DNA from 3 places in the Streptomyces sp. NBC_01142 genome. Region 1 is predicted to be linked to each of the others. Evidence: riboswitches for the same ligand, from Rfam matches in the RefSeq annotation. Region 1 holds a riboswitch; each other region holds the start of a gene.

Region 1 (7,332 bases):
TGCCGAGCAGCGTCATCACGGCGGGCACCAGCAGCAACCGCACCACAGTGGCGTCGATGAGCACGCTCACCGCCAGGCCCAGCCCCAGCATCTTCACGACGATGCTGTCGTTGATCACGAAGGCCGCGAAAACACTCACCATGATCAACGCGGCACAGGTGATCACCCGCGCGGTGATCTCCAGCGCATGCGCGACGCTCGCCTTCGGGTCACCCGTGCGCAGCCAGGCCTCGTGGACGCGCGAGAGCAGGAAAATCTCGTAGTCCATGCTCAGGCCGAAGACGATCGCGAACATCATCATCGGCACGTAGCTCTCGATGGGCACCGTGCCCGACACCCCCAGCGCCGGGCCGCCCCAGCCCCACTGGAAGACGGCGACCACCACGCCGTACGAAGCCGCGATGGACAGCACGTTCAGAACGGCCGCCTTGATCGCGACCAGCAGCCCGCGGAACACGATCAGGATGATGACGAACGCCAGAGCGACCACCACGGCGATGATCGGGAGCAGTCGGCTCGAGATGATGTCCAGGAAGTCGACCTGGGCGGCGGTCGTCCCCGTCACATAACCTCGGGCGGCGGTGCCGGAGACGGCCTCCGGCAGGGTGTCGCCCGTCAGCCGGTTGACCAGGTCCGTGGTGTCCGCACTCTGCGGCGCCTGCCGCGAGTACGCGGTGCCGATCAGCACGTCGCCGTCCTGGGTGGCCTTCAGCGGAGTGATCGTGGCGGCCCCGGGCACGTCGGTGAGCGCCTTCCGCGCCTGCGAGGCCAGAGCCGCCCGGTCGGATGCCGGCACCGAGGTCTGGTCGATGACGAGCGTCATCGGCCCGTTCGAACCGGGTCCGAAGGCATCGGACATCAGGTCGAACGCCCGCCGGTCCGTGAAGGACTTCGGGTCGGCGCCGTCCCCGATGTGGCCGAGCTGGATGGAGAAGAGCGGCACGGCGAGCACGCCGACGATGGTGATCCCGGCGGCCAGGAACCACCACGGGCGGCGCTCGACGCGCAGCGCGTACCGGTGCCAGCTGCCGTGCGCCTCGGCGCCGGGCCCGGCGTCCGTCTCCGCGATCGGCCTACGGACCCGGTACTTGTCGATCCGCCGGCCGATCAGCCCCAGCAGCGCGGGCACCAGGGTGAGCGCGCCGATGACCGCGGTGATCACCGTGACGGCGGCGGCCAGCCCGAGCAGGGCGATGAAGGAGACCCCGGAGACCGACAGCCCGGCCAGAGCGATGATCACTGTGCAGCCGGAGACGAGCACGGCCCGGCCACTGGTGGCCACCGCCTTGCCGGCGGCGGTCACCGGGTCCGCGCCGTCCATGAGGTTCTGCCGGTGCCGGGTGATCAGGAACAGTGCGTAGTCGATGCCCACACCCAGACCGAGCATGGTCGCCAGGGTGGGGGAGACCGTGGCAAAGGTGAACACGGCGGCGAGCAACGCGAGGCAGGAGAGTCCGCAGATCACGCTGATGAGCGCTGTGAGCAGCGGAACTCCGGCGGCGAGCACGCTGCCGAAGCCGACCAGGAGCACCACGATCGCCACCCCGAAGCCGATCACCTCACTGGTCCGGTCGTCGGGAGCCGGCCGGGCCAGTTCACCCAGCGGACCGCCGTACTCCACATCCACCCCGGCGGCGCGCAGCGGCTGGACAGCGGCGTCCACACCGTCGATGTACGACTCCTCCAGCGTGGAGGGCTGCACGTCGAAGCGGACGGTGATGTATGCGGTGGAGCCGTCGGTCGACAGAGGGCCGACGTTCGGCGTGGACGGCTGTGGTGGGGGCGGAGTCGAGCCCGGTGGCGGCAGCGGATTCTGTGCGGAAAGCACATGCGGCAGCTTCTGGAGACTCCCGATCACCGTGGACATCTGTGAGCCGAGGTCCGTGAGCGGCTTCGACGTGTCATGCAGGACGATCTGGCTGCTGTAGCCCCCGGCCGAAGGCTCGTGCTCCTTCAGTACGTCCAGACCTTGCTGGGACTGGGCGCCTGGCAGCGAGAAGTTGTCGGAGTAGTCACCGCCGAAGGAGTGATGGAGCACCTGAAGGCTCCCGAGGGCGACCAGCCAGGCCACGATGACGATCACGCAGTGGCGGGCGCACCATTCACCGAGCCTGCGCAGCAGGCCTTTCGGGGCGACAGGCCCGTATGCCCGGGAATCGTGCGGCGGCTGAGTCAGCGGCATACGTCTCTCCCGACGGTCACCGGCGCTCCTACGGCTGCCGAAGTGTGGATGCAGTGGCCTCGGAGGGGCTCACACGTGTTCCCTCTCCTGGTGCCTCCGGCTGGTGCCCTGATGAGCGTTCAACCCGACGGCGGCGGGACCGGTCGCTCCGAACGCGACGGCGGCACACACCGCCGAAGTGACGAGGACGCGGGACGCCGACGTGAGGCGCATAGGGGGTTCCTTTCGGGGGGTGAGACTCCCCCCACCGTGTAAAGGATCAGCACACGGTGCAACCGCACGGCCCTGTCGGCCTCACGTCGGCGCGCCTGCCGGACATCACTGACGGCCGGGGCCGGCGTTCACCCGCTTCGGCGGCGCGTCGGAGCGCGGCAGGCGTACGGGGTAGTGATCGTGACGCGCGTCGATCCGGGGAGGGATGCCCGAAGCGACACTTCGGTTCACTGGTGGCGATGGCAAAGAGAGTTGCTTTTGTCACCGTGCCCATGAGCCGCCGTGACCTGCCCGTTTCCCTATTGTCGGACGGGTGAGCAGCACCACCCGCGACCGTGATCCGTTCTTCGACAACGCGAAGTTCCTGCTGATCGCCCTTGTCGCTCTCGGCCATAGTTGGGAACAGGTCATCGGCGGCACGCATGCGTTGAGAGCCGTGCACACCGTCGTCTACGCCTTCCATATGCCGGCGTTCATCCTGCTCTCGGGATACTTCTCCAGAAGCTTCACCGGCCGCCCCGACCAGATGCGACGGCTGATCTCCGGCGTGCTCGCTCCGTATCTGATCTTCGAGGTCGTGTACACCGCGGTCTACCACTGGACTCGCGACCAGCCCTTCTCGATCACACCCACCGCGCCGTCGTATCTCTGCTGGTTCATGATCGCGCTGTTCGTCTGGCGGCTGAGCGCCCCGCTCTGGCAGGCCGTGCGCTTCCCCGTCCCCATCGCCGTGGCCGTCTCGCTGGCCGCGGGCATGACGGTGATGGGCGGGGACCTGGCGCTGCCGCGCGTGCTCATGTTCCTGCCGTGGTTCGTGCTCGGACTGAAGCTGCGGGCGGAGCACTTCGCACTGCTGCGCACCCGCATCGCCCGGCGCTGGGCCCTGCCCGCTTTCGTGGCCGCCGGGTTCCTCGCCCACCGGCTCGCGCCGCAACCCGACGACCACTGGCTCTCCATGGACGCGGGCTATGGCGTGCTGGAGGTGTCGCCGGGGCACTATCTGGTGCTGCGGATGCTGATCTTCGCCGCGAGCGCGGTGCTCGTCGCCGCCTTCCTGGCACTCGTTCCCGGACGCCGTACCTGGTTCACGGCGCTGGGGGCGGTCACCCTGTACCCGTATCTGCTGCACGGCATCCTGATACGGACTGCCGGGTACGTGGGGGCGTTCGACGTCGTCAAGTCCTGGGGGCTGCCGGGTGAGCTGCTGCTCAGTGTCTGCGCGGTGGCCGCCGTCGTCCTGTTGTCCACGCCGCCGGTACGCAGAGTGGCGCGCCCGCTCGTCGAGCCGCGTTTCCCGCGCCGGGGTGTGCCGGACAAGCGCGTGCCCGTGCCCGAACCGGCTCCCGCCGGCGGGCGGCGGGACCCGTGAAGCAGTTCAGCCCTCCGGCGAGCAGTCGACGTCGAGCAGCTTCAGCGGCTTCTTCCCGTCCAGCTCCACGTACGCCGTGAAGACCGCGGTGACCTCGCCGTTCTCACCCCAGTGCGTGGTCACCGGCGCCCAGCCGACGCGCGCCGACTGAGCCGTGGTCACCCTGCCGATGTCGATGGAACGCGGCTCGTTCTGCGCGCAGAGCAGCACGTCGAAGCCGGGGTTCGCCGCGGCCTTGTTCTTCAGGAGGTCGGAGACCCGGTTCTTGCGGTCCGAGGCGGAAGGGCCGTGATCGCCGTAGAAACGGTCCAGGAAGGTGCGGATCTCCTTCGCCGTGTAGCGGTCGTTCGCGTCCGTGGCGGTGGACGCGGCTGCCGGAGAGATGGCTGCGAGCGAGAAGCCCAGAGCGAGGGCCGATGCGCCGGCCACGGCGGCGACTGCGGAGCGCCTGGCGAGACCAGTCGAGATACGGAACATGAGATCTACCCCGTTTTCTTGAATTGTGCCCATGAGTTGGGCGAGTCACTGGAGTAGATCCGTACGGGGAGCGGGAGGTTGTACCCCGAAATCCGCTGGTGCAGTGCCAGGACATTTCGGGGACGCACCGGGGAGCCGCCTGCTGATCAGCTGGAAGAACTCGGCCTCGTTGCCCGCGAGTCCGAGGGCGCACAGTGCCTCGTCCGCCTCGGTGATCGGCGCGCTGAGCAGGGGGAGGGCGGCGTCGGACTGCTCTGGATCGGCGAGGACGGCCCGGGTGGTCTGAAGAAGCCGGACGTACGCCTGCGCCGCGGCGAGCTCGGGATCGGTCATCTCGGTCTGCCCCTCGTGAAGATGTCGGACCGTCAAGCATCTCGTGTGGCACTGACAGTGGCCTTCGGGTCATGAATGATGGGCCCCGACATGCCGCAGCCTCCCCGTTCGGACACGGCGTGCAGGTGAGCGCGGCCGTACGGGCCCGTCATGCGGGCTGGGTGTTCTGCCGGGCGGGCGAGAGCCTAGGGTGGTCCCTGCAGATGGTTCGCCCTGTCCGCCAGACAGGTGCGTCGCAAGAGGGAATCCGGTGGAAATCCGGAACTGCCCCGCAGCGGTAAGTGGGAACGACCGCCGTCATACGCACTGGACCCGGCACCGGGTCTGGGAAGCGACGGCCAGTAGGTGTCTTCGTACGGCGAAGACGTGCCCGCAAGTCCGAAGACCTGCCACTGCCCGTGCGCGACCCACGCGCGCGGAGATCTCGGTGACCTCGTGGGCGGGTCGGCGCTATGGGCAGCACGGGCACACCTCCAGGTGTGCGGGTGGCTGCTCCGGTTGCCGTTCCTTCGCGTCCCACGACCCGTTCCGGGGTCACTGACGAGTACTCGCGAAGGAGAGTTCCGTGACCAGCACATCCGCAGCCGCAGGAGCCCGGGCCACCGTCCACGGCTACCCCCGCCAGGGCCCGAACCGGGAACTGAAGAAGGCCATCGAGGGCTACTGGAAGGGCCGCGTCAGTGCCGACGCCCTCCAGGAGACCGCCGCAGAACTGCGCCGCGCCAACTGGCAGCAGCTCGCCGACTCCGGAATCCACGAAGTGCCCACCGGAGACTTCTCGTACTACGACCACGTACTGGACACCAGCGTCGCGGTCGGCGCCGTCCCCGCCCGCCACCGCGCGGCCGTCGAAGCCGGCACACTCGACGGATACTTCGCCATGGCCCGCGGCACCCAGGATGTCGCGCCCCTGGAGATGACCAAATGGTTCGACACCAACTACCACTACCTCGTCCCCGAACTCGGCCCCGACACCGTCTTCTCCGCCGACTCCGCCAAGCAGGTCGGCGAGCTGAAGGAAGCCCTCGCGCTCGGCCACACCGCGCGCCCGGTGCTCGTCGGCCCGGTCACCTATCTGCTGCTCGCCAAGCCGGCCCCGGGCGTCGCCGCCGACTTCGAACCGCTCACCCTGCTGGACCGGTTGCTGCCGGTGTACGCCGAGCTGCTCCGTGATCTGCGGGCCGCGGGCGGGCAGTGGGCGCAGCTCGACGAGCCCGCCCTGGTCCAGGACCGGACCCCGGCCGTGCTCAACGCCGCGGCCCGCGCCTACCGGGACCTCGGCGCGCTCACCGACCGCCCCAAGATCCTGGTCGCCTCCTACTTCGACCGGCTCGGCGAGGCGCTCCCCGTCCTGGCCAAGGCCCCGATCGACGGTCTCGCGCTCGACTTCACCGGCGCCGCCGCGGCCAACCTCGACGACCTCGCCGCCGTGGGCGGTCTGCCCGGCAAACGGCTCGTCGCCGGAGTGGTCGACGGCCGCAACGTCTGGATCAACGACCTGGGCAGGTCGATGGCCACGCTCGCCACCCTGCTCGGCCTCGCCGACCGGGTGGATGTGGCACCGTCCTGCTCCCTGCTGCACGTGCCCCTCGACGCCACCGCCGAACGCGATGTGGACACCCAGGTCGCCCGCTGGCTGGCCTTCGCCCGCCAGAAGACGGCCGAGGTGGTCACCCTGGCCCGCGGGCTGACCGAGGGCAACGACAGCATCGCCGCCCAACTGGCCGCCAACCGGGCCGACCTGCGCTCCCGCGCCACCTCCGCGCTCACCCACGACCCGGCCGTACGTGCCCGCAGCGCGGCCGTCACCGACACGGACGCCCGCCGCAGCCTGCCGTACTCCGAGCGGGCCGCAGCTCAGCGCGCGCGCCTCGGTCTGCCCCTCCTGCCGACGACCACCATCGGCTCCTTCCCGCAGACCACCGAACTGCGCACCGCGCGGGCGGACCTGCGGGCCGGGCGTATCGACACCGGGGGCTACGACGAGCGGATCGATGCCGAGATCCGCGAGGTCATCTCCTTCCAGGAGAAGACCGGCATCGACGTCCTCGTGCACGGCGAGCCCGAACGCAACGACATGGTGCAGTACTTCGCCGAGCAGCTCAGCGGCTACCTCGCCACCCAGCACGGCTGGGTGCAGTCGTACGGCACCCGCTACGTCCGCCCGCCGATCCTGGCCGGCGACATCTCCCGGCCCGAGCCGATGACGGTGCGCTGGACCTCGTACGCCCAGTCGCTGACCGACCGCCCGGTCAAGGGCATGCTCACCGGCCCGGTCACCATGCTCGCCTGGTCCTTCGTCCGCGACGACCAGCCGCTCGGCGACACCGCCCGTCAGGTCGCCCTCGCCCTGCGGGACGAGGTGAACGACCTGGAGGCCGCGGGCTCCTCGGTCATCCAGGTGGACGAGCCCGCCCTGCGGGAGACCCTGCCGCTGCGCAGCGCCGACCACGAGGCCTATCTGGCCTGGGCGACGGAGGCGTTCCGGCTCACCACCGCCGGGGTCCGCGCGGACACCCAGATCCACACACACATGTGCTACGCCGAGTTCGGCGACATCCTGCAGGCCATCGACGACCTCGACGCCGATGTCATCAGCCTGGAGGCAGCCCGCTCCCATATGCAGGTCGCCGACGAGCTCGCCACCGCGGGCTATCCGCGTGAAGTCGGACCGGGTGTGTACGACATCCACTCCCCGCGTGTCCCGAGTGCCGACGAGGCAGCGACCCTGCTGCGCAAGGGACTTGAGGCGATTCCC
Region 2 (7,332 bases), on a different contig from region 1:
GCTCTCGATGCCGTACGTACCGGGGCGCTGCGAGACGAGGCTGCGGGTCAGGGTCACCGTGTCCGGGGCCGTGGCGTGCACGGTGAGCCGGGGTTCACCGGGCAGGGGCCGGCCGGGCGACGGCTTGAGCGCGGCGTCGCTTGCGTAGCGGCCGGCCGCGATCGCGGCCGCGCCGACACCGATCAGAGTGGTGACGGCAGCTGCCGTCGCTGTAGCCGGGCGCACTGCTCCAGTGTCGGCACGCGAACGCCGCGCGGCCAGTGGGCGTGGGCCGCCGGTGTCGGCGGACGGCCGGGCCGGCGGCGGCCGGCACCGGGAGGACGGCTGGTGCCTACGGCCGGCCGGTGTCAGCGGGAGGGGCCGTAGCCCTGGAGCTTCTCCCCCGCCTCGCGCAGCTGGGAGGCGGAGAGCAGGGTGGGCGAGTGTCCGGGGACCGAGGCTGCGGTCAGCCAGAGCCGGCACATCGACTCCAACTGGGCGGTGCGGTCATAGGCCTGTTGGAGGGAGTCGCCGTAGGTGAGCGTCCCATGGTTCTGCAGGAGACAGCCGGTGCGGTCGCGCAGGGCGCGCAGCATGTTCTCGGCCAGTTCTTCCGTTCCGTACAGGGCGTACGGGGCGACGCGGACGGGGCCGCCGAGGGCCGCGATCATGTAGTGGATCGACGGGAGCTCGGCGACGAGGGTGGAGACGGCGGTGGCGTGCACGGCGTGGGTGTGGACCACGGCGCGGGCGCCGGTGTTGCGGTAGACCTCGAGGTGGAGCGGCAGTTCGCTGGTGGGGGCGAGGTCGCCGAGCACCTGGTTGCCGTCGAGGTCGACGGCGACGGTGTCCTCGGGGGTGAGCCGGTCGTAGGCGACTCCGCTCGGCGTGACCAGGACGAGGTCACCGGCCCGCACCGAGACATTGCCCGAGGTGCCCACCACCAGGCCTTCCGTTGCCGTCCTGCGAGCCGTGGCCACGAGGTCTTCCCACGCCCGCCCGATCGCGTCCTGCCGCACCTCATCGGTCATAACGGTGATCCTGCCAGGCGGCCCGGGATACCGCGGAGGCGGCGGTGAGCGGCCGCCGAGCGGCCCCGCGTGATCAATGAGGACCCATGGGTGAGGGATGAGCGATCGATGAGTGAGCAAGGTCTCCTCGAAGGCCATAAAAGCCGCTTTCCGCCGCCGGCCAGGCGGCCCCGAACGACCCGACGCCGCGCGGGCACTCTCCCAAGGCGCCTCCACCCGAGACTCCGGACGGCAAGCGGAATGGCCGGTACCCATCTGCGGACACCACACCGCCCGCCCCAGTTCATCTTCCGTTCATCCAGGTTGCCTACGGTCGCCGAGCCACTGACGTCAAACGATTGCCTGGGTAAATGGAACACATCACCTTGCTGCTCGCGATTGTGATCGTGACAGCTCTAGTGTTCGATTTCACGAACGGTTTCCACGACACCGCCAACGCGATGGCGACGACCATCTCGACCGGCGCTCTGAAGCCCAAGACGGCGGTGGCCATGTCCGCCGTGCTCAACCTCGTCGGCGCGTTCCTGTCCGTGGAGGTCGCCAAAACGATCTCCAGCGGCATCGTCACCGAAGCAGGCATCACACCCGAAGTCATCTTCGCGGCGCTCGTCGGCGCCATCCTCTGGAACCTGATGACCTGGCTGATCGGCCTGCCCTCCAGTTCCTCGCACGCCCTCATGGGCGGTCTGATCGGCGCCACCATCGCCTCGGTCGGCGTCAGCGGCGTCAACGGCGGCACTGTCGTCACCAAGGTGCTCATCCCCGCGATCGCCGCCCCGCTGGTCGCCGGCGTCGCGGCGTACCTCGCCTCCCGGCTGACGTACCGCATCGGCAGGAACGCCGACCCGAAGGCCACCGCGAAGGGCTACCGCGCCGGCCAGATCACCTCGGCGGGCCTGGTCTCCCTGGCCCACGGCACCAACGACGCGCAGAAGACCATGGGCATCATCACGCTGGCGCTCGTCGCCGGCGGTGTGCTCGCCCCCGGCTCCAACCCCCCGATGTGGGTCATCCTCGCCGCTGGTCTCGCGATCGCGCTCGGCACCTACCTCGGCGGCTGGCGCATCATCCGCACCATGGGCAAGGGCCTCACCGACCTCCAGCCGCAGCAGGGCTTCGCCGCCCAGACCAGCGCGGCCAGCGTCATCCTCGCCTCCTCCAACCTCGGCTTCTCGCTGTCGACCACGCACTCCTGCTCCGGCGCCGTGATGGGTGCGGGCCTGGGCCGCAAGGGCGGCGTGGTCCGCTGGTCCACCGCCACCCGGATGTTCGTCGCCTGGGGTCTGACCCTGCCGGCCGCCGGTCTGGTCGCCGCGGGCTCGGAGTTCGTCACCAAGCAGGGCGACTGGGGTGTCGCGGCCGTCGCGGTCTTCCTGGTCTCCGCCTGCGCCGCGATCTGGTTCGTCTCCCGCCGCCAGGTGGTCGACCACACCAACGTCAACGACGTGGACATCGACGCCGAGCCCGCTGGTGTCGTGACCACTGCCATCGCGGCCGTCACCCCGCCGCCGGCCGGCACACCCGCGCAGGACCTCAAGACCACCATCCCGGCCCCGGCCCCTCCCGCAGGCTCCGAGCCGGCCACGGCCACGGTGTAAGGACAGATCAGCATGAACATCGACTGGGCAGCACTCGGCTCCGTCTTCGGCGTGAGCCTCGTCGCCACCGTCGCTCTGGTGGGTCTGTTCACCCTGGGCATCGTGGGCCTGACCAAGCAGGAATCGGCGGCCGCACAGGGCGGTTCCGCTGTCGTGGCGCGCACCGGTGCGTACGCGTGCTTCGCGCTCTGCGCGGCGGCCGTGGCGTACGGAATCTTTCTGATCGTCGTCTGACGGCGGCGCACACAGCGCACAGCCCAGGACACACAGAACAGAGCCGGGCCGGGCACCCCTTCGGGTGACCGGCCCGGCTTTTCCGTGCGCCGGGACCCGGCCCGCCTCATGCGTGGACCGCTCTTTGAATGTCGGGTCTCGTCCGAGAAAGCCGGATTTCGGCGTCCAGGAGAATTCCGGCCCGGGTGTGGGGCTCGGCACACTGTCCCGTCGCAGGTCAAAGGCAAGTTGACTGGTGTTCGCCTGCGTGGTGGACTGCCGAGGCCATCTACGGCGGCAGAAGAGGAAGTCGGTGCGAATCCGACGCGGTCCCGCCACTGTCACCGGGGAGCAGTTCCCCGGAAGCCAGGAACTCTCACCGTCGGTCACGTCACGTCGAACCAGGGCGCGGACCCTGAGTGAGGACATACCGCCATGCCCGGCTGCGGTTCAGCTGCTGTTTCTGTTTCTTCTGTGAGTACGAGGGTTCGACGAGGCGTAACGGCGGCCTGAACCCATGCGTGCCGACCGTGAATTCGTGTACGGCGCCGCCGCCGGCCTCATCGGCGACCTGCTGCTCGGCGATCCCCGCCGGGGGCACCCGGTCGCCGCGTTCGGGCAGGCCGCGGGCGCTGTCGAGCGTGTCCTGTGGCGTGACCACCGCGGCTGGGGCGCACTGCACGCCGTCCTGTGCGCCGGGGGCGCCGCGGGCGGTGCCGCCCTGCTCGCCCGCGGTGTACGAAGGCGCGGCGCCGCCTCCGTCGCGCTGACCGCCGCCGCTACCTGGGCCGTCGTCGGGGGAACATCCCTGGGCCGCGAGGCGCGCGCCATCGGCGGCGCGCTCGCCGCCGGGGACGCGGATGTGGCGCGGGAGCGCCTGCCGCATCTGTGCGGGCGCGATCCGCAGGCCCTGGACGAGCAGCAGATCGCCCGCGCCGTCGTCGAATCCGTCGCCGAGAACACCTCCGACGCCGTGGTGGGCGCGCTGGTCTGGGGTGCCCTCGCAGGCGTGCCCGGTCTGGTGGGCTTCCGGGCGGTCAACACCCTGGACGCGATGGTCGGGCACAGATCGCCCCGGTACCGGCGGTTCGGCTGGGCTTCGGCCCGCCTCGACGATGTGGCCGGCTGGCCGGGCGCCCGGCTCACCGCGGGCCTCGCGGTACTCGCGGGCGGGGATGCGCGCGGGGCCGTACGGGCGTGGCGGGCCGACGCGCAGAAGCACCCGAGCCCGAACGCGGGACCGGTGGAGGCGGCGTTCGCGGGCGCGCTCGGCGTACGGCTGGGCGGAACACTCTCGTACGCCGGACGGGTGGAACACCGGCCGGTGCTCAATGCCCCGGGCCGTCCCGTGGAGTTCGGCGACATCGAACGTGCCGTACGGCTCTCGCGCCGTATCGGCTGGCTGACCCTGGCGACCTGCGCGGCGGGACGCCTGGCGGCGCACACGCTGCGCACCGGCACGGCACGAAAGGGGCGGGGATGAGCGGGAGCAGGCGTACCGGCGGAGGGCTGCTGGTCGCGGGGACCACGTCCGACGCAGGCAAGAGCGTCGTCACGGCCGGGATCTGCCGGTGGCTCGTACGGCAGGGAGTGAAGGTCGCGCCCTTCAAGGGGCAGAACATGTCGCTCAATTCGTTCGTGACACGCGAGGGTGCGGAGATCGGGCGGGCGCAGGCCATGCAGGCGCAGGCCGCGCGGGTGGAGCCGACCGCGCTGATGAATCCCGTGCTGCTCAAGCCCGGCAGCGACCGGTCCAGCCAGGTCGTGCTGATGGGCAGACCGGTGGGCGAGCTCAGTGCGCGTGGGTTCTTCGGGGGATCCGGGCCCGCGGCGGGGCCGCAATCGGGCGCGGCGTCCGGGGGGAGGGCGCTGCACGGCGGGCGGCAGGAAGCATTGCTCTCCACCGTCGTGGAGTGCCTGGAGGAGCTGCGGGGCACGTATGACGCCGTGATCTGCGAGGGGGCGGGCAGTCCGGCCGAAATCAATCTGCGGCGTACGGACATCGTGAACATGGGCATCGCACGGGCGGCTTCCCTGCCCGTCGTTGTCGTCGGAGACATCGACCGCGGAGGCGTCTTCGCCTCGTTCTTCGGGACCACCGCGCTGCTCAGTGCCGAGGACCAGGCGCTCGTTGCCGGGTACATCGTCAACAAGTTCCGGGGCGACGTGTCGCTGCTCGAGCCCGGGCTGGACATGCTGGAAGGCCTCACCGGACGCAGAACGTACGGAGTGCTGCCGTTCGCGCACGGCCTCGGCATCGACGAGGAGGACGGGCTCCGGGTGTCGTTGCGGGGCGCCGTACGGGAGTCGGTGGTCGCGCCGCCCGTGGGCGAGGACGTGCTGCGGGTCGCCGTGTGCGCCGTGCCGCTGATGTCCAACTTCACCGACGTGGACGCGCTGGCCGCCGAACCGGGCGTCGTCGTGCGGTTCGTGGACCGCGCCGAGGAGCTCGTCGATGCCGACCTGGTGATCGTGCCGGGAACCCGCGGCACGGTCAGGGCCCTGGAGTGGCTGAAGGAGCGCGGGCTCGCCGGCGCACTGCTGCGCCGCGCCGCCGCGGGCAGACCCGTGCTCGGCATCTGCGGCGGGTTCCAGTTGCTCGGCGAGCACATCGAGGACGAGGTCGAGTCGCGCGCGGGCCGTGTCCCGGGCCTCGGCCTGCTGCCCGTACGGGTGCGGTTCGCGGTCGACAAGACACTGGCCCGGCCGGTCGGCGAAGCACTCGGCGAGCCGGTCGAGGGCTACGAGATCCACCACGGCGTCGCCGAAGTGTCCGGCGGTGACACGTTCATCTCCGACGGCGACGGACACAGTCTGGACGGCTGCCGGGTGGGCGCCGTCTGGGGCACCCACTGGCACGGCTCGCTGGAGAGCGACGGCTTCCGCCGCGCCTTCCTGCGGGAGGTGGCGGCGGCGGCCGGACGGCGGTTCGTGCCCGCGCCGGACACCAGTTTCGGCGTCCTGCGCGAGGAGCAGCTGGACCGCCTCGGCGACCTGATCGAAGAACACGCGGATACGGATGCGCTGCTGCGGCTCATCGAGTCGGGCGCACCGTCAGGACTTCCCTTCATCGCACCTGGAGCGCCATGAGCACCGAGAACACCGTGCTGTTGCTGTCCACCGCCGATACGGATCTGCTGGCGGCCCGGGCATCCGGCGCGCCGTACCGGATCGGCAACCCGACCCGTATCGACGTCGCGGAGGAGCTGCCCGCGCTGCTGGAGGGCACGTCCGTCGCGGTCGTACGGCTGCTCGGCGGCAAGCGTGCCTGGGAGGACGGGCTCGCCGCGCTGAAGGCGTCCGGCATTCCGACCGTGCTGCTGGGCGGGGAGACCGTCCCCGACGCCGAGCTGATGGCCGAGTCGACCGTTCACGCGGGTGCTGTCGCGGAGGCGCTGCAGTATCTCGTCGAGGGCGGGCCGGACAATCTCGTCGAGCTGGCCCGGTTCCTCACGGAGGATGTGCTGCTGGCGGGGCCCGGCCGTGCCGCGGACGCGCAGAACAGGCGCAGTGCCGAGCCGCGGAAGATGCCCGAGTGGGGCGTGCACGGCGAGCGTGCGTATGTGGAGGGGCGGCCGACCGTCGGTGTGCTCTTCTACCGGGCGCACCAGCTCTCCGGGAACACCGCGTTCGTGGACACCCTCTGCGACCGGATCGAGGCGAAGGGCGCCAACGCTCTTCCCGTGTACTGCGGTTCGCTGCGCGGCGCGGACGCCGAGCTGTACGAGCTGCTCGCCAGGACCGACGCGCTGGTCGCGACGGTGCTGGCCGCGGGCGGCAGCCGGGCCAGTGACGCCAGTGCCGGCGGCGACGACGAGGCCTGGGACATCGGGGCCCTCGCCGAACTGAACGTACCGGTGCTGCAGGGCCTGTGCCTGACCTCCTCGCGCGCCGTCTGGGAGGAGTCGGACGCCGCCCTGTCCCCGATGGACGCGGCGATGCAGGTGGCGATCCCCGAGTTCGACGGGCGGCTCATCACCGTCCCGTTCTCCTTCAAGGAGCAGGGCCCCGACGACGTACCGGTGTATGTCGCGGACCCGGAGCGGGCCGGGCGCGTCGCCGGAATCGCCGTACGCCACGCCCTGTTGAAGCACAAGCCGAACGCCGAGAAGAAGCTCGCGCTCGTCTTCACCGCCTATCCCACGAAGCACTCGCGGGTCGGCAATGCGGTGGGGCTGGACACCCCCGCTTCGGCGGTACGGGTCCTGGACGCCCTGCGCGACGCCGGGTACGTCGTGGAAGGCCACCCGGACAACGGTGACGAGCTGATCCACCGGCTGATCAACGCCGGTGGGCACGATGTGGAGTGGCTGACCGAGGAGCAGTTGGCGGCGGCTCCGGCGCGGGTGCCGCTCGCCGACTACCAGGCCTGGTTCGACCGCCTGGAGCCGGGGATCCGGGACGGGATGCTGCACCACTGGGGCGAGGCCCCGGGGCAGCTGTACGTCGACGGGGACGACATCGTCCTCGCCTCCCTGCAGTTCGGGAACGTCGTCGTGATGATCCAGCCG
Region 3 (7,332 bases), on a different contig from region 1:
GGCGATCTACGCGGCGGGCGCGGCGGGCTTCTTCGCCGTCCCGTACACCATTCTCGTCTACCCGCTGATCTTCACCTTCCTGCCGCGTCTGTGGTCGGTCTCGCACAAGCACGGGTACGTCACCACCTCCGACTTCGTGCGCGGGCGCTTCGGCTCGAAGGGGCTTTCGCTGGCGGTTGCCGTCACCGGCATCCTTGCGACCATGCCGTACATCGCGCTTCAGCTGGTCGGCATCCAGGCGGTGCTCGATGTGATGGGCGTCGGCGGCGGCGAGGACACCAACTGGTTCATCAAGGACCTGCCGCTGCTGATCGCCTTCGGCGTGCTGGCGGCGTACACCTACTCCTCCGGTCTGCGGGCACCGGCGCTGATCGCGTTCGTCAAGGACACGCTGATCTACATCGTCATCGCGGTGGCGATCATCTACATCCCCATCAAGCTGGGCGGCTTCGACGAGATCTTCGCCAAGGCCGGTGACGCCTACGCGCAGATCAACCCGGCGACGGACAAACCGCGGGGCGCGCTCGTACCCGGGGAGATGGGCCAGTGGGGTTACGCGACCCTGGCGCTGGGCTCGGCGCTCGCGCTCTTCATGTATCCGCACTCGATCACGGCGACGCTCTCTTCGCGCAGCCGTGACGTGATCCGCCGCAACACCACGATCCTGCCGCTGTACTCGCTGATGCTGGGTCTGCTGGCACTGCTCGGCTTCATGGCGATCGCGGCCGGCATCAAGGTGCAGAACGGTCAGCTGGCGATCCCTCAGCTCTTCGAGACCATGTTCCCGGACTGGTTCGCGGGTGTCGCCTTCGCGGCGATCGGGATCGGCGCGCTGGTGCCGGCGGCGATCATGTCGATCGCGGCCGCGAATCTGTTCACCCGGAACATCTACAAGGACTTCATCAAGCCCGATGCGACACCGGCGCAGGAGACCAAGGTCTCCAAGCTGGTCTCGCTGCTGGTGAAGGTGGGAGCGCTGGCCTTCGTCCTGACCATGGACAAGACGGTGGCGATCAACTTCCAGCTGCTCGGCGGCATCTGGATCCTCCAGACGCTGCCGGCGCTGGTGGGCGGCCTGTTCACCCGCTGGTTCCACCGCTGGGCGCTGCTGGCGGGCTGGGCGGTCGGCATGATCTACGGCACGGCGGCGGCGTACGGCGTGGCGAGCCCCACCCAGAAGCACTTCGGCGGCTCGTCCGCGGAGATTCCGGGTATCGGCGAGATCGGCTACATCGGCCTGACGGCGTTCGTGCTGAACATGCTGGTGACGGTGGTCATGACGTTTGTCCTGCGGGCGGCCAAGGCTCCGGAGGGCGTCGACGAGACGGACCCGTCGGACTACACGGCGGACGCGGGCGACCCCGGCGTCCGGACCGAGCTCCCCAAGGCAACGGCGGGCGCGGGTCACTGACCGCGGCCTCGACGCAAGGGCCGTCGCGCTTCCCGACAGGGGCGCGGCGGCCCTTGCGCGTTGGCCGACGCGAGGCCTTGCGCGTTGGCCGACCCGAGGGGCTGAAGCGTCAGCCCGTCCGGCGATCGGGGACACTCCCGAAGGCCGTACGGGGTCCGGAGCTTGCCCGGTTTCGGGAAGAGGCAGGCAGGGGAAGCCCACCGGCCCACACGCACCTCTCCGAGTCGCGCCCTCCTCCATACGCGGGCCACGACACAACATGTGGGGGGTGCGTCATCAAGCGGCCCCCACATGTATGCTCATGCTCGCTGTCGCCGCAGGGGAATCCGGTGCGAATCCGGAACTGTCCCGCAACGGTGTGAAGTGGTGCGCTTTGTCGTACCTGGTCAGTCCGAAGACCTGCCGACGGTGCATCCGGCTCGACCGAACCGGATGCCGAGACGTCCGGGCCTCGCGGTTGGGCCGGTGGATGCCGTGCGGTGTGCTGCCCTTCTGCGGGCACGTACACGCCCGTACGGCCTTCCCCCTCCCCCCGCCGGCCCAGAGCCGAGCGAGGGAGAGCACCACGTGACCATCGCGCCAGCCGATCCGGCTTCAGGCATTTCCGACCAGGTGGCGGACGGCCCCGGGACCGCGCTTCTGCGGACCCTGACCGACCTCACCGCGGATCTGCCCGACACCGACCCGGGCCGTGTCGCCGCCGCCGCACTGCGCGGCCGCAACGCCGCATCGGACGCTGCCGAGTTGCGAGGCCTCGCCACCGACGCGGCCGCGGGCCTGATCTCCGAGGACCCTGCCTACTCGCGGCTCGCAGCCCGCCTGCTGACCCGTCACATCGCGGACGAGGCAGCCGGGCAGGGCGCGGTGGCCTTCTCCGCCTCCGTCGCGGTCGGCCATCGCGAAGGCCTGATCGCCGACCGCACGGCCGAGTTCGTGGAGCTCCACTCCGCACACCTGGACGCTCTGATCGACCAGGCCGCCGACGACCGCTTCGGGTACTTCGGGCTGCGGACGCTCTACAGCCGCTACCTCCTGCGGCACCCCCTCACCCGCCAGGTGATCGAGACGCCGCAGCACTTCATGCTGCGCGTCGCCTGCGGACTGGCCGAGGACACCTCGGTACGCGCCCTGGACGAAGTCGCCTCGCTGTACGGGCTGATGAGCCGGCTCGACTACCTCCCCTCCTCCCCCACGCTCTTCAACTCCGGCACCCGCCACCCGCAGATGTCGTCCTGCTATCTGCTGGACTCTCCGCTGGACGAGCTCGACTCGATCTACGACCGCTACCACCAGGTCGCGCGCCTGTCCAAGCACGCCGGCGGCATCGGGCTCTCGTACTCCCGTATCCGTGCCCGCGGTTCGCTGATCCGCGGCACCAACGGCCACTCCAACGGCATCGTGCCGTTCCTGAAGACCCTTGACGCCTCGGTCGCCGCCGTGAACCAGGGCGGCCGGCGCAAGGGCGCCGCCGCGATCTACCTGGAGACCTGGCACGCGGACATCGAGGAGTTCCTCGAGCTGCGTGACAACACCGGTGAGGACGCGCGGCGTACGCACAACCTGAACCTCGCGCACTGGATCCCGGACGAGTTCATGCGCCGTGTCGAGGCCGACGCCGACTGGTCGCTGTTCTCCCCCGCCGAGGTGCCGGCCCTGGTCGACCTGTGGGGCGACGAGTTCGACGCCGCGTACCGCAAGGCGGAGGCCGAAGGGCTGGCGCGCAAGACCATCCCGGCCCGCGAGCTGTACGGCCGGATGATGCGCACGCTCGCCCAGACCGGCAACGGCTGGATGACCTTCAAGGACGCCTCCAACCGCACGGCCAACCAGACGGCCGAGCCCGGCAAGGTCGTCCACTCCTCGAACCTGTGCACCGAGATCCTGGAGGTGACGGACGACGGCGAGACGGCCGTCTGCAACCTCGGTTCGGTCAACCTGGGTTCGTTCGTGGTGGAGGGGCCCGACGGCGGGGATCTGGACTGGGCGCGGCTGGACGAAACCGTCCACACCGCCGTCACCTTCCTGGACCGGGTCGTCGACATCAACTTCTACCCGACCGAGCAGGCCGGGCGCTCCAACGCCCGCTGGCGGCCGGTGGGCCTGGGCGCGATGGGCCTCCAGGACGTCTTCTTCAAGCTCCGTCTCCCCTTCGACTCGCCCGAGGCGAAGGCGCTCTCCACGAAGATCGCCGAGCGGATCATGCTCGCGGCCTACGAGGCGTCCTGCGACCTCGCGGAGCGCAACGGCCCGCTGCCCGCGTGGTCCGAGACCCGCTCGGCGCGCGGCGTACTGCACCCCGACCACTACGACGTCGAGCGGAACTGGCCTGAGCGGTGGGACGCGCTGCGCGCCCGTATCGCGAAGACCGGCATGCGCAACTCGCTGCTGCTCGCCATCGCGCCGACCGCGACCATCGCGTCGATCGCCGGTGTCTACGAGTGCATCGAGCCGCAGGTCTCCAACCTCTTCAAGCGCGAGACGCTGAGCGGTGAATTCCTCCAGGTCAACGCCTACTTGGTGGAGGATCTGAAGAAGCTGGGCGTGTGGGACGCACAGTCGCGTGAGGCGCTGCGCGAGGCGAGCGGCTCGGTACAGGGCTTCAGCTGGATCCCGGAGGACGTCCGCGCGCTGTACCGCACGGCCTGGGAGATCCCGCAGCGCGGCCTGATCGACATGGCCGCGGCCCGTACGCCGTACCTGGACCAGAGCCAGTCCCTGAACCTCTTCCTGGAGACGCCGACCATCGGGAAGCTCAGCTCGATGTACGCGTACGCCTGGAAGCAGGGTCTGAAGACGACGTACTACCTGCGCTCGCGTCCGGCGACGCGCATCGCGCGTGCGGCCGGCGGCGGTGCTGCGGCCGCCGCAGCGCCCGCCCCCATCCCCCTGCAGCAGGCCTCCGCGCCCGACGCCGACGCGATCGCCTGCTCCCTTGAGAACCCTGAGTCCTGCGAGGCCTGCCAGTAATGAGCTCCACCGAAAAGAACCTTCTCGACCCGGGCTTCGAACTGACCCTGCGTCCGATGCGCTACCCGGACTTCTACGAGCGCTACCGCGACGCGATCAAGAACACCTGGACGGTGGAGGAGGTCGACCTCCACTCCGACGTGACCGACCTCTCCAAGCTCAGCCCCGGTGAGCAGCACATGATCGGGCGACTGGTAGCGTTCTTCGCGACGGGCGACTCGATCGTCTCCAACAACCTGGTGCTCACCCTCTACAAGCACATCAACTCCCCCGAGGCGCGGCTGTATCTCTCGCGCCAGCTGTTCGAGGAGGCCGTGCACGTCCAGTTCTACTTGACGCTGCTGGACACCTACCTCCCCGACCCGGACGACCGGGCGGCCGCCTTCGACGCGGTCGAGGAGATCCCATCGATCCGCGAGAAGGCCCAGTTCTGCTTCAAGTGGATGGACTCGGTCGAGAAGATCGACCGGCTGGAGACGAAGGCCGACCGCCGCCGCTTCCTGCTGAATCTGATCTGCTTCGCGGCCTGCATCGAGGGGCTGTTCTTCTACGGCGCCTTCGCGTACGTCTACTGGTTCCGCTCGCGCGGCCTGCTGCACGGCCTGGCCACCGGCACCAACTGGGTGTTCCGCGACGAGACCATGCACATGAACTTCGCCTTCGAGGTCGTGGACACGGTCCGCAAGGAGGAGCCGGAGCTCTTCGACGACGCGCTCCAGCAGCAGGTCACCGACATGCTGAAGGAGGCCGTCGAGGCGGAGCTGCAGTTCGGCCGCGACCTGTGCGGTGACGGCCTGCCGGGCATGAACACCGAGTCGATGCGCGAGTACCTCCAGTGCGTCGCCGACCAGCGGCTGACGCGGCTGGGCTTCGCTCCGGTGTACGGCTCGGAGAACCCGTTCTCCTTCATGGAGCTGCAGGGCGTCCAGGAGCTGACCAACTTCTTCGAGCGCCGCCCCTCCGCCTACCAGGTGGCGGTCGAGGGTTCGGTCGGCTTCGACGACGACTTCTAGACCTCCGGGATTCCGGAGAACCGGGGGAACGGGGAACCGGGGGAACGGGGAACCGGGGGAACGGGGAACCGGGGGAACGGGGGAACGGGGGAACGGGGGGCGCGCCACCGGGTGCGTACGGCCTGCATAGGGTGCCTGGCATGGGTGTTCTTGCGCGTACGCGCCTGGTGGCGTGTGCGGCTGCGGTACTGACCGTGGCCGCGGGGCTGGGAATCAGGGGTGCGGCGACGGGCGAGGCCGCCAAGTACGCGGGGGACGCGCTCTACACCGTGCTCGTCCACACCCTGGTGGTGCTGATCGCTCCCCGGGTGAAGCCTCTGGCGGCCGCCGCGACAGCTCTGGCGTTCAGTTGCGCCGTCGAGCTGCTTCAGCTCACGCAGTTCCCGGCCGAACTGGCCGCGCGGAACCCGCTCGCCCGGCTCGTGCTGGGCTCCACCTTCAATGCGCCCGACCTGCTCTGGTATGCGGTGGGCGCAGTCTGCGCCGGGCTGGTCCACTCCTTCGTGTCCGCCCGCGTTCCCGTCGCGGGGCGGCGCGCCGCCTGACGCAGCTGGCGGTCGATGGCCCGGTCTCTGGCGTGCCCGACCAGCGACGGAAGGACGACAAGCCCGAAAAGGGCCAGTACGAAGAGGTACTCCAGGAATGTGTTCATGCACTCCACTGTCGCCCTCGCGGGCCAGGAAAGTCAGTGGCAGGACTGTCATCAACCATCGAATTACTGCCACACTGGTTGCATGCTGAAAAACGTGGCTGCCGTCCTGCTGGACGGAGTGCACCCCTTCGAGCTCGGCGTCGTCTGCGAGGTGTTCGGCCTCGACCGCGGGGACGTCGGACTGCCTGTCTACGACTTCACGGCCGTCTCCGTCGACGGCCCCACCCTGCGCACGCACGCCGGGTTCACCATCAGCACCCCGTACGGACTCGAACAGCTCGCGCAGGCCGACCTCATCACCATCCCCACCGGCGGTCTGCACGAGAGCCGTGAGTACCCGGAGGAGCTGCTGACCGCCCTGCGCGACGCCGTGGACCGCGGCGCCCGGGTGCTCAGCGTCTGCACCGGCGCGTTCGTGCTGGGCGCCGCGGGACTGCTCGACGGCCGCCGCTGCACCACCCACTGGCGGCATACCGGAGAGCTGGCCCGCCGCCATCCGCGGGCCCTCGTCGACCCCGATGTGCTGTACGTCGACGAAGGGCCGGTGATCACCGCGGCCGGCACTGCGGCGGGGATCGACGCCTGCCTGCATGTCGTACGCCAGGAGCACGGCCCCGAGGTCGCCAACAACGTCGCCCGCCGGATGGTGGTGCCGCCACACCGCGACGGGGGCCAGGCGCAGTACATCGAGCGCCCTCTGCCGCGCACCCAGTGCGACACGGTCGGCGACGTGCTGTCCTGGATGGCGCGTCACCTGGACGAGGAGATGACCGTCGAACAGCTCGCCACCCGGGCCCATATGTCGCCGCGCACCTTCGCCCGCCGCTTCCAGCAGGAGACGGGCACGACTCCCTACCGCTGGCTGCTGCGTCAACGGGTTCTGCTGTCACAGGAGTTGCTGGAGACGACCGACGACACGGTGGACGCGATCGCGGGCCTGGCCGGCTTCGGCAACGCGGCGGGGCTGCGCCACCACTTCCTCCGTACGCTCGGCACCACCCCGAACGCCTACCGCCGCACCTTCCGAGGCCCGGCGCATCGGGTCGCGTGAGGCCCGGTACGCCCGGTGCACCGTGAGGCCCGGTGCACCGTGCGGCCCGGCGCACCGGGTCGCGTGATCAGATGCCGCAACTCGACGCGGACCAGAAGCGGCTCGCGCGGTGGTCGACGTGCGTGTGGTCGCCGTGGCCCGGGTAGCCGGGGCCCAGGATCCCGTTGAACCCGTGGTTGCGGGCCTGCTGCGCCAGCGTGCACAGGGAGTGCGGGCCTGCGCCCAGATCCGCCGCGTC

The links. A riboswitch is a leader RNA that binds a small molecule or an ion and turns the genes downstream of it on or off. The one in region 1 is predicted to bind cobalamin.
Region 2: another riboswitch for cobalamin. It lies ahead of OG883_RS20410 (cobalamin biosynthesis protein); the one in region 1 lies ahead of metE (5-methyltetrahydropteroyltriglutamate--homocysteine S-methyltransferase).
Region 3: another riboswitch for cobalamin. It lies ahead of OG883_RS05035 (ribonucleoside-diphosphate reductase subunit alpha); the one in region 1 lies ahead of metE (5-methyltetrahydropteroyltriglutamate--homocysteine S-methyltransferase).

Annotation. Positions count from the first base shown of each region.
Region 1 is NZ_JAPEOR010000003.1:620,155-627,486, forward strand. Features, by position in the region: gene OG883_RS36900 (MMPL family transporter) at 1-2,182, opposite strand, end outside; gene OG883_RS36905 (acyltransferase family protein) at 2,709-3,764, shown strand; gene OG883_RS36910 (hypothetical protein) at 3,771-4,241, opposite strand; gene OG883_RS36915 (hypothetical protein) at 4,287-4,574, opposite strand; cobalamin riboswitch at 4,762-4,983, shown strand; gene metE (5-methyltetrahydropteroyltriglutamate--homocysteine S-methyltransferase) at 5,140-7,332, shown strand, end outside.
Region 2 is NZ_JAPEOR010000002.1:651,056-658,387, forward strand. Features, by position in the region: gene OG883_RS20390 (alpha/beta hydrolase) at 1-225, opposite strand, end outside; gene OG883_RS20395 (class II aldolase/adducin family protein) at 348-1,010, opposite strand; gene OG883_RS20400 (inorganic phosphate transporter) at 1,361-2,608, shown strand; gene OG883_RS20405 (hypothetical protein) at 2,621-2,842, shown strand; cobalamin riboswitch at 3,076-3,218, shown strand; gene OG883_RS20410 (cobalamin biosynthesis protein) at 3,339-4,304, shown strand; gene OG883_RS20415 (cobyric acid synthase) at 4,301-5,911, shown strand; gene cobN (cobaltochelatase subunit CobN) at 5,908-7,332, shown strand, end outside.
Region 3 is NZ_JAPEOR010000001.1:1,050,520-1,057,851, reverse strand. Features, by position in the region: gene mctP (monocarboxylate uptake permease MctP) at 1-1,411, shown strand, start outside; cobalamin riboswitch at 1,700-1,833, shown strand; gene OG883_RS05035 (ribonucleoside-diphosphate reductase subunit alpha) at 1,979-4,378, shown strand; gene OG883_RS05030 (ribonucleotide-diphosphate reductase subunit beta) at 4,378-5,391, shown strand; gene OG883_RS05025 (DUF2809 domain-containing protein) at 5,532-5,936, shown strand; gene OG883_RS05020 (helix-turn-helix domain-containing protein) at 6,126-7,094, shown strand; gene OG883_RS05015 (D-Ala-D-Ala carboxypeptidase family metallohydrolase) at 7,162-7,332, opposite strand, start outside.